One region of the Plantactinospora sp. WMMB782 genome, then DNA from elsewhere that is predicted to be linked to it. Evidence: riboswitches for the same ligand, from Rfam matches in the RefSeq annotation. Region 1 holds a riboswitch; the other holds the start of a gene.

Region 1 (5,443 bases):
AACCGTGGTTCGCACTCGTGCAGCGCGCACCGTAGGCACTGACAGCGGAGCAACGCCGGTATGCGGCGACGTGTGATCGAGCGGCTCGTCCCCGGACCTTCGACATTGGTGCACAATATCGGCAGATGCAATCCGATCGCATCTGGCCGCACCGGTCACCTGTCGTCCGTGGACGGCCGAGAGCGCCCAGCGTCACGAAACGGTCGCCACGCAAGCGGCCCCGTCAGCGACCGCTCACCGCGCGGGTCGTACGTCGCCATCGCGAGCAGCGGCCGTCATCGGCCAGGACGAGTCAGCCAACCCAGGTCGGGCTGGCGAGCGGATGCGGCTGTCCGGTCCTGGCCGCGGGCACGGTGGCGACGGCGTGCAGGTGGGCTTCGGAGAGTACCCGTTCAGAAGTGGCGGCGAGCCCCTGAGGTCCGGTGGGTCAGCCGCGGCCCTGAGCCCGTGTGGTGATTGGCCGACCGTCGCGGAGGTGTTCGGTGACGATCTGGGTGGCGAGTTCCGGGTCGACGTGGGTGTACCAGGTGTCGTCGGGGTGGACTACGACGAGTGGTCCGAGGTTGCAGGGGATGAGGCAGCCGGTGTTGGTGACCAGGATGTCGTCGTCACCGAGCTGGTTGGCGGTGAGTTCGCCGCTGATGGTGTCGGCGATGTGGTTGGCGCCGTAGGCCGTGCAGCGTGGGCCCCGGCAGACGAGGACGTGACGTTGGTGCCGGGTGATGGTGGACCAGGCCGGGCTGCGGAAGGGACCGGGGTTGCCGGTCAGTGCCGTGGCGGGTTGGGCGAGCGCGGTGATGACGGCGGTGGCCAGGGCCGGCTGGGCGGCGAGTGGTGGGCTGACCGACACCTGGGGTAGGGGATTTCCGTCGGCGCGATCGACGGTCCAGTGGGCGTGGGCGCGGCGGATCCAGGTGTCGAGGTAGCGGTCCGGTGGCAGGTGGGTGGGAACGAGTACGACCTCGTGGGCGCCGTCGGCGCGGGCGGTGTCGAGCGCGTCGTGTAGGGAGGGTCCGGCTCCGTCGAGGAAGCAGGCCCGGACCGGTTCGTCGAGGGCTACGGATACGGCGGCGGCGAGTCGGTGGACGGCGTCGTGTCCGCCGGTATGGGTGACCGACCGGGCGACCAGCAGGATGTGTCGGGTCATGATGTCGGCGGGTGGTAGGTGATGGCGGGACGTCCGGTGGCGGGATGGACCGTGATGTCGGCGGCGACGTCGAACACGTCCCGCAACAGGGTCGCGGTCAACACTTCGGCGGCGGGTCCGTTGGCGGCGACCTGGCCGGCGCGGAGCACGACGAGGGTGTCGCAGAACATCGCGGCGAGGTTGAGGTCGTGTAGGGCGGCCACGGCGGTGATCCCGGAGCGCCGGACGAGGTGCATGAGTTGTAGCTGGTGGCTGATGTCGAGGTGGTTGGTCGGTTCGTCGAGTAGCAGCAGTTCGGGTTGCTGGGCGAGCGCGCGGGCGAGTTGTACTCGTTGGCGTTCGCCGCCGGACAGGGTGTGCCAGCGTCTGTCGTTGAAGCCGACGAGGTCGACCCGGGCCAGTGCCTCGGCGACCGCGGTGTGGTCGGCGGTGTTGTCCGACCAGCGGGATCGCCGGTGTGGGGTGCGGCCGAGGAGTACGACGTCGCGGACGGTGAGGTCGAGGTCAGTTTCGGCGTACTGGGCGAGCAGCGCCACCCGCCGCGCGACCGTTCGGCGCGGCATCGTCGCGAGGCTCTCGCCGTCGAGTGACACGCTTCCCCGCCCGGGTGCGGCGAGGCCGGCGACGACCCGCAGCACGGTGGTCTTGCCGGACCCGTTCGGTCCGAGGAGCCCGACCAGGGTGCCGGCCGGTACCGACATCGACACGTCCCGCAGGATGCGCGCGGCGCGTACCGAGTACGCGATCTCGACGACGTCGAGCATCAGCGGTCTCCGGTACGGCGGCGCAGCAGCAGTACGAACGCGGGAACCCCGATCATGGCGGTGAGGACACCGACGGGCAGTTCCCGGGGTTCGAAGAGCGTGCGGGCGGCGGTGTCGACCCAGATGAGGAAGATCGCTCCGGCCAGGACGAGTACGGGCAGCAGTCGGCGGTGGTCCGGGCCGGTGAGGAGCCGGACCGCGTGCGGCAGGATCAGCCCGACGAACCCGATCGCGCCGCTGACCGCGACGAGGGTGGCGGTGAGCAGGGCGGCGGTGACCAGGAGCAGCCAGCGGGTCCGGGTGACGTCGACACCGAGGCTGGCGGCGGCGTCGTCGCCGAACGCGAACGCGTTCAGCGCACGCGCCTGCCAGAGGACGACGACCAGCGCGCCGGCCAGGGCCGTGGCGGCGTAGCCGAGCGCGGTCCAGTCGGCCCGGCCGAGGGATCCGGAGAGCCAGAACGTGATCTGTTGAGTGGCGTGCGGGTCGGCCGCCCAGATGATCACGAACGAGGTGACGGCGGCGCAGAGTTGTCCGACGGCGACCCCGGCGAGGATCGTCCGGGTGGGGGTGAGCCGGGCACCACGGCTGGCAGCCGCGATGACGACGGCGAACGCGGCGAGCGCGCCGACGAACGCGCCGCTGGTCAGGGACCAGATCGCGGACCCGATGCCGGCGACGATGACCAGGACCGCGCCGAGCGACGCCCCGGAGGAGACCCCGAGCAGGTACGGGTCGGCCAGGGCGTTGCGGGTCAGGGTCTGCATCACCGCGCCGACGAGGGACAGCCCCGCCCCGACGGCGGCGGCGAGCAGTACCCGGGGCAGCCGGAGCTGCCAGACGATGTGGTCCCGCAGCAGCGGCACCTCGGCGTCGCTGAGCCCGAGGTGCCTGCCGATGACCGTCCACACCGTGCCGAACGACAGGTCCGCAGGGCCGACGGTGACCGCCGCCGCGACCGACAACACCAGTACCCCGCCCAGGCTGACGACCAGCGCCGCGACGCCGAGGGCACGGATCCGCCCGGGCGTCGACGGCGGCGGGTCGAGCGGCGCGGCGATGAGCGGCCGGCTCGCGGTGCTCAGCTGCCCACCCGGGCCGGAAGCGCGGTCAGGCCCTTGGCCAGCCGTTCGACGCCGAGCACGTTCCGGACCCCGGCGGCGGTCTCGGAGAACGGGATGACGACGAACCGCTGCCCGGCCACGGCCGGCAGATCCCGCAGCGCGGCGTGGCCGGTCAGGAACGTCCGCTTCGCCTCGGCGCGGTCCCACTCCGCGTCGACCAGGACGATGACGTCCGGGTCCCGTTCGATGACCTTCTCCCAGCTGGTGTCGCCCCAGCTTCCGGTGATGTCGGCGAACGTGTTCGTCACGCCGATCGCCGCGAGTACCATCCCCGGTCCGCCGCAGCAGGCGCCGACGCTCGGCGCGTCGGTGCCGGCGTCCCACCACAGCACCGAGGTCTCCTTCGCGTCACGGACGCTGGAGACGGCGGCGGTGATTCTGGCCTTCTGGCCGTCGATGAGGGCGGTGGCCCGGTCCGGTACGCCGAAGATCGCGGCGATGTCGCGAATCTCCCCGAAGACGTGGTCGATGGTCAACGGCGACGGCCGGGTCTCGGTCGGGCAGCCGGCCGGCGACAGGTACGTGCCGACGCCGAGGCCGGTGAAGGCGCCCCGGTCTCCGACCCCCTCGTCGCTGAACGCGCTGGCGAACGAGGCGTAGACGAAATCCGGAGTCGCCTCGATCAGCTTCTCCTTCGCCGGGTACTCCTTCGCCAGCACCGGGATCTTCGCGTACGCGGCCGCGTACTCGGGCAGGATCGTGTCGTCGAGGTAAGCGGTGCCGACCATCCGGTCCTGCAGCCCGAGCGCGAGCATGATCTCGGTCGCCGCCTGGTTCAAGGTCACCACCCGCGACGGCGGCTCGGCGACCCGTACCGGGACACCGCAGTTGGTGACGGTGACCGGACCGGTGGACGGCGCCGCCACCGGCGTGTCGGGATCGGCGGCGCAGCCGGCGGCCAGCACCGCGCAGATGACGACGATGGACAGTGGCGCGACGGCGCGCCAGGACGTACGGGGTCGCGTCGCGCGCTCGCGCATCAGGACCACCTTCCAGCACCTCGTGGACGGGTCGTTCAGTGCCGTGGCCGGTCTCCTGGCTGACGGGTGACCGTCTCCGGCCGGCCTTCCCAGACGCGAGCGCCCAGTGACCTCATGCGACGAGGGCCGGAGACTTCCCGATCACAGTGGCGAGGGCCGCGCCGGCATTCGACCGGCTTCCCGAGCACCACGGCAGCGCCACCCTAACGTTCCGACCAGCGGAAAGCCATCCGGGAAGCAGCATGAGACGGATCACGGCAGAGTCCTGACCACGCCGGGGTCGCGGTCAACGGACAATGCGGCGTACACCGAGGTCGATGACACCGGGGGTGCTTCAGCGACAGCCGCGGCCGGTGGGCAGCCGACTGGTCGATCCGTTGCTGAGCACGCCGCGAGTCAGATCGACCGCGAGTGCCGGGGCCGCATGATGCGACCGGTCAGCGCGGCCGGTTGGCCGACGATGCCGGGGCCTCCGGCGCTGATCCACTCCGTTACGGCGGTGAGGGTCGTGTCGTCGAGGACCTCGCCGAGCCACACCGGCACGCCACCGGCACGACGACCGGTGGGGGAGGGGTTGACCACGACGACATTCGAGCGCTCGCAGACGTCGAGGCAGTCGCTGGTGCGTACCCGGTGCCGGCCGTCGAGCGCGGTCCGCAGCCGCCGCACCTGGCCGTCATGGTCGACCTCGGGGTGCTTCCGGCTGCTGCCGCAACAGCAGCCACGGCAGACGGTCACGATGCAGCCGGCGGTGCCGTGCGTCGGTCGAGGCGTGTCCGTCATCGTGACGATCCGGAATTGGTGTGCCGGGCGAGTTGGCTGGCCGGTAGCTGCGGAGCTTGAGCGAGCGAAGGGCCGTACCAGGTGAGGTCGCGGCCGGAGACCAGGCCGCACCGTGTACGGGGAAGGGCGTCGGGGCCGTCGACAGCGGTGAACGGATAGGGCTCGTTGGGTAGGACGACCAGCTCCGGGCCGAGAGCGTGCAGGTCGTCAAGCGACGGCTGGGGGTAACGGTCGGTGATGTGGTTGTGGCGGTTGCGTAGGCCGGAGCGGTGTAGGACGTCGGAGGTGTCGGTATCGCCGTCGGCCACGATCCGAGGTCGGCGGCGACAGGTGGAGCGAACCTCTGCAGACGGTGTGGCGGCGGCCCAGGTGGGGCGGGCGGCGCCCAGCCATCCGGGCTTCGTGGAGGCGCCGAGCTCCTTTAGCAGGCCGGCGAGTTCGTCGATGGCCTGGTCGACGGTACGTGGATCGGTGCGTCGTACCCGCACACCCGCCGCTTCGAGAGCGTCCGTGTCGGTGCGACGGTTCTCCTCGACGTTCATGAGTACGACGTCCGGGCGGAGGGCGAGCAGCCGGGCGAGGTCGCGATACTTGCTGTTACCGACGGGGTACGTCCGGGTCGGCGGGGTGGGTGCGTAGTTGGTC
Region 2 (5,443 bases), 1.2 Mb from region 1:
CGGCGATCACCGAGTTCTACGACGCCAGCGCCGAGCGGCTCGCCGAGCACCTGTCGGCCGGCCGGGACGTGGTGGTGATCTGCGCGGGCGACCCGATGTTCTACGGCTCCTACATGTACCTGCACGAGCGGCTGGCACACCGGTTTCCCGCCGAGGTGGTACCCGGAGTCACCTCGATCAGTGCCGCCACCGCCGTACTCGGCCGGCCCCTCGTCGAGCGGGACGAGGTGCTCACCGTACTTCCCGGAACGTTGCCGGCCGACGAGCTGACCCGCCGGCTGGCCGACACCGACGCCGCCGCGGTACTCAAACTCGGGCGGACGTTCCCGCAGGTGACGGAGGCGTTCGCCGACGCCGGACGGCTGGCCGACGCCTGGTACGTCGAGCGGGCCACCACCCCGGCCGGCCGGGAACTGCCGCTGACCGAGGTCGACCCGGACGGGGTGCCGTACTTCTCGCTCGCCGTGCTGACCAGTCCCACCGGTGACGCCGTGGCCGCCCGCCTCGGCGGGTCCCGGACGGAGACCGGCACTGGTCCGGCCGCCCGCCCTGACGGGTCCGAAGGGAAGGGTGGCGCGGAAGGGGAGGGTGGCGCCGATCCGGACAGCGGTGTCGGGGTGCCGGCCGCTGGTGTCGGGCCGCCGGTCGGCGCGGTGACCGTGGTCGGCCTCGGCCCCGCCGGCAGCGGCTGGCTGACCCCGGAGACCCGTCAGGCGTTGCGCGAGGCGGAGCACCTGGTCGGCTACGGCCCGTACGTCGAGCGGGTGCCGCACCGCCCCGGACAGCACCGGCACACCTCCGGCAACCAGGTCGAACTCGACCGGGCCAGGCACGCCCTGGAACTCGCCCTGGCCGGTGCCCGGGTGGCCGTGGTCTCCTCCGGCGATCCGGGAGTCTTCGCGATGGCCACCGCGGTGCTCGAGGTGGCCACCTCGGACGAGCGGTTCGGTGCCGTCCCGGTGCGGGTGCTACCCGGACTGACCGCCGCGCAGGCGGCGGCCAGCCGGATCGGTGCCCCGCTCGGTCACGACTTCGCGGTGCTCTCGCTCTCGGACCGGCTCAAGCCGTGGGCGGTGATCGAGCAGCGGCTGGCCGGGGCGGCTGCCGCCGATCTGGTGCTGGCGCTCTACAACCCGGCCTCGGCCAGCCGGCGTTGGCAGGTCGAGGCGGCCCGGCACGTGTTGCTCCGGCACCGCGCAGCCGAGACGCCGGTGGTGATAGCCCGGGACGTGGGCCGGCCGGGGGAGCGGATCACCGTCGTCGCGCTCGCCGAACTCGATCCGGCTGACGTGGACATGCGATGCCTGCTGATAGTCGGCTCCTCCACCACCCGCACCGACCGGCGGGCGGACGGCTCGACGGTGGTCTGGACCCCCCGCAGCTATCCCGGCTGACCGCCGTCGGCCGGGACGCCGACGGTCGCACCACCGTCGGCCGGGGCGGTCGGCGGCGCGTCGGGGCGGGCCGGCGCCAGTACCGTCTCCAGCCAGGCCAGTGCGGCGGCCACCTCGGCGGCCACGGCCGGCAGGGCGATCGGCGCCGGCCGGTCCACCAGCACCACCGGCAGCCCCAGCTCGCGGGCGGCGGCCAGCTTCGCCATCGTGTACGTCCCGCCGCTGTCCTTGCTGACCAGCACGTCGATCCGGTGCGCGAGCAGCAGTTCCCGTTCCGCCGCCAGCTGGTAGGGACCGCGGTCGCGCAGCAGCGTGACGTTGCCCGGCAACGGGACGGTCGGCTCGTCCACCACCCGGACCAGCAGCTCGACGCCGGTCAGGTGCAGGAAGGCGGCCAGCCCCTGCCGCCCGGTGGTGACGAAGGCCCGGCGACCGAGCCGGGGCACCAGGTCGGCGGCGGCGGCGAGATCCGGTACCCGGTGCCACCGGTCCCCGGGGCCCGCCGTCCAACCGGGACGCTCCAACCGCAGGTACGGGACCCCGGTCGACCCGGCAGCCAGCACCGCCGAGGAGCGGATCCGGGCGGCGTACGGGTGGGTGCCGTCGACGAGTGCGTCGACGGCGTGCTCGACCAGCCAGCGGGCGAGCCCCTCCGGCCCGCCGAACCCGCCGATCCGGACCTCGCCGAGCGGCAGCCGGGGGTCGGCGACCCGCCCGGCCAGCGAGGAGACCACCATGGTGTCGGGCCGACCGACCAGCGCGGCGGCCAGTTCCCGCGCCTCGGCGGTGCCGCCGAGCAGCAGCACCCGGTTCGTCACGGCGCGACGGTATCGGCACCCTCCGGCCGGGACAACCCCGCGCCCGCCGGGCCGTGACCGCCGACACCGGTCCGGTGCCGGGCCCGGTCGTGGTCGTGGGCCGGTTGACCGGCCTGACGTCGTCCGGCTACCGTCGACTCGCCATCTGCGGCGACATGAGGGAAGCCGGTGGGAATCCGGTGCGGTCGCGCCACTGTGAGCGGTCCCGACCCCGGTCGGGGTGCCGCGAGCCAGGACGCTCGGTCGTCGCAGCCTGTCGACGGGGACGCGTCATCCCCGAGGAGGTACTTCGCGCATGTCCAGTCCTGCCCCCGCCCGCCCGCTCGTCCAGCCGGCCGGCTCCGCCCGGCTACTGTGGACCGCCCTCGCCGTCGTCGCCGTACTCGCCCTGCTGGCCTACCTGGTCGCGTTCGACCAGGGCGCGGTCTCGCGCAGCGGCATGTTCCTGCACGAGCTGACGCACGACGGTCGGCACCTGCTCGGCGTACCCTGCCACTGACCGGCTGCCCGCCGTGCCGACGTTCCTGTCCGTACTGCTGCGTGGCCTGCTCGCAGGCCTGGTCGCCGGTCTGATCGCCGGCACCTTCGCCTACCTCGTCGGCGAGCCGCGGATCGATGCCGCGATCGCGATCGAGGAACAGGCGACCCATTCCGCACCCGGGGTCGAGGCCGACCACCACGCCGAGGAACTGGTCGGCCGGGACGGCCAGCGCGCCGGTCTCTTTCTGGCGACCGGGCTGTTCGGTGTCGCGATGGGCGGCCTGCTCGCCACCGGGTACGTCCTGCTGCGCCGTCGACTCCGCACCGCCGACGACGGCCGGGCGGCCCTGCTGCTGGCCGGTGCGGCGCTGCTCGGCGTGGTCGTCGTGCCGTTCGTCAAGTACCCGCCGAACCCGCCGGCGGTCGGCAACCCGGACACCATCGACCAGCGGACCGGCAGCTACCTGCTGCTGGTGCTGCTCGGCCTGGTGGCGGTCTGGGCCGGCGCCCTCGCCCACCGCTCGGTCCCCGGACGCGCCTCGTACCCGATCCGGGCCGCCGCGGCGGTCGGCGGCTTCCTGCTGGTCACGGCGGTCGGCTACACCGTGCTGCCGTCCTTCGCGGAGGTGCCGGACGGTTTCCCGGCGACCCTGCTCTGGGAGTTCCGGCTCGCCTCCCTCGGCACCCAGCTGGTGCTCTGGACCGGGATCGGCCTGCTCTTCGCCATCTCACTCGGATGGCGGCGGGACCGGGATCGCCGGCCGGCACCCGATGGACCGGTGCGCTCCGCGGGCCTGCCGGAGGATGTGCGGGCCCCGGCCGGGCGGTGAGCCCGACCGACCTGCACCTGGTCGCCCACGCCCACACCGCCGCGCTGCGCCGCGCGGTCTTCGGCGGCGGCGGCGAGGGCCTGGATCGGGGCGGCCTGGCGGCGGCCCGCGCGCTGGCCGGCACCGGGCCGGGGCGGCGCGGGCCGTTCGGCGACCGGATCGACGCCTGCCTCAGCACTCCGGCCGAGGCCGGCCGGCAGACCGCGTACGCGCTGGGCCTGCGCCCGACCGCCGAGCCCGGACTGGCGGACTGCGACTACGGCCGGTGGACCGGGTTGCCGCTGGCCGAGGTGGTGGCCCGGGAGCCGGACGCCGTGCGGGACTGGCTCGGTACGCCGCACGCGGCTCCACACGGCGGCGAGTCGGTCGAGTCGCTGCTCGACCGGGTCGGCCGCTGGCTCACCGGGCAGCGCGACCGGGGCGGGCGGATCGTCGCCGTCACGCATCCGGTGGTGGTCAGGGCGGCGCTGGTCCGCGCCCTGCGGCTGCCTGTCGCGGTGTTCTGGCGACTGGAGGTGGCGCCGCTGGCGGTGGTCCGGCTGACCGGGCGCGGCCCGGAGTGGCTGCTCCGGTTCACCGCGCCGGCCCTCGCCGAGCGGCCGGACCCGGACCTCGCCGAGCGGCCGGACCCGGGATAGCGGCGGACCGGCCCGGGAGCGCCGTTATTATTGACGCGTCAACGAGATGGGGGGCGGCCGTGCGGGAACTGCGAGACGGCCCGCGCCGCCACCACGCCCCCACCCGCGCGGTGGGAACTCCCCGGTCATGACCGGATCGCAGCTGCCCCGGATCGCCGTACTCGGCGCCGGACACGTCGGGCCGGTGATCGCCCGGGTCGCCGTCGCCGCCGGTCATCCGGTGACCATCGCCGCCTCCGGTGACCCGGAGCGGATCGCCCTGATCACCCAGATCCTGGTGCCGGGCGCCGAGCCGCGCTGGGCCGCCGACGCGGTACGGGATGCCGACCTCGTGGTGCTGGCGATCCCGTTGCACCGGTTCGCGGACTTCGACCCGGGACTGGTCGCCGGCAAGCTGGTCGTCGACACGATGAACTACTGGCCGCCGACCGACGGCGTACAGGCGCTCTTCGAGGATCCCCGGTACGGCAGCAGCGAGATCGTGGCGCACCGGCTGGACCGGTCGACGGTGGTGAAGACCTTCAACCACGCCGGCTACCACCAACTCGAGGAGGAGCGCCGACCGGCGGGGCACCCGGAGCGGCGCGCACTCGGGGTGGCCGCCGACGACAAGGGTGCGGCGGACCTGGTCGCCGAGGTCGTCGAGCGGATCGGGTACGACGCCGTCCTGCTGGACAGCCTCGGTGCGGGCCGGCTGCTCGAACCGGGTGGTCCGGTCTTCGGTGCCTCGTTGCGCCGCCCCGAGTTCGAACTCGCCGTCCGCGGCGTACCGCGCTAGTGCACTGACTTCGAAGGTTGATCGGGTAACCGGTACTTCCAGGTATCTGCGCCGGCGATCTCCCGGCGTCGGGTGCGGAGCCGGGAGACTCGCCGGGGAGACTGTCGAGCTGCCCCGCCTGTGCACCCAGCTCGACAGTCTCCGCGCCGACCACCCCCGCTCGGCCGCCGGGTCGCTCACGTGGTTGGCCGGCCGTCCGCCCAACGATGCCGGTGCCATGTCACAGCGCCTCGAACCGTGATCAGGCCACACCAGAGGGTTACCCCCAGTCCACCTCCGAAGACGAGGCGCCAGGCGGTACCCCGGTGGCCGTACCCGGCATCCCGACCGTCGTCCCACCTTGACAAGTTCGCCGGACATCGAGAATTCTCGGGGAGTTGTATCGTTTCAGCCCGGTCGCACGCCGCCCCACCCGCAGGATCGGGTCGAACCCCACATTGGAGACCCATGACATCTCGAACCAGGGGAGGCCGGCCGATCGCCGTGCTGTCCCGGGCACTCGTCG

What was found. Region 1 has a riboswitch for cobalamin ahead of ACN28A_RS34045 (ABC transporter substrate-binding protein). Riboswitches for the same ligand answer to the same signal wherever they lie in the genome.
Region 2: another riboswitch for cobalamin. It lies ahead of ACN28A_RS28560 (CbtB domain-containing protein); the one in region 1 lies ahead of ACN28A_RS34045 (ABC transporter substrate-binding protein).

Annotation. Positions count from the first base shown of each region.
Region 1 covers NZ_JBMHMC010000007.1:7,175,094-7,180,536, reverse strand. Annotated here, with positions in the region: gene ACN28A_RS34060 ((2Fe-2S) ferredoxin domain-containing protein) at 428-1,147, opposite strand; gene ACN28A_RS34055 (ABC transporter ATP-binding protein) at 1,144-1,911, opposite strand; gene ACN28A_RS34050 (FecCD family ABC transporter permease) at 1,911-2,879, opposite strand; gene ACN28A_RS34045 (ABC transporter substrate-binding protein) at 2,993-4,015, opposite strand; cobalamin riboswitch at 4,044-4,222, opposite strand; gene ACN28A_RS34040 (hypothetical protein) at 4,412-4,753, opposite strand; partial or broken gene ACN28A_RS34035 (helical backbone metal receptor) at 4,795-5,443, opposite strand, start outside.
Region 2 covers NZ_JBMHMC010000007.1:5,941,287-5,946,729, forward strand. Annotated here, with positions in the region: gene ACN28A_RS28550 (precorrin-2 C(20)-methyltransferase) at 1-1,394, shown strand, start outside; gene ACN28A_RS28555 (cobalt-precorrin-6A reductase) at 1,382-2,212, opposite strand; cobalamin riboswitch at 2,331-2,473, shown strand; gene ACN28A_RS28560 (CbtB domain-containing protein) at 2,508-2,711, shown strand; gene ACN28A_RS28565 (CbtA family protein) at 2,725-3,522, shown strand; gene ACN28A_RS28570 (histidine phosphatase family protein) at 3,519-4,160, shown strand; gene ACN28A_RS28575 (NADPH-dependent F420 reductase) at 4,288-4,938, shown strand; gene ACN28A_RS28580 (rhamnogalacturonan lyase) at 5,386-5,443, shown strand, end outside.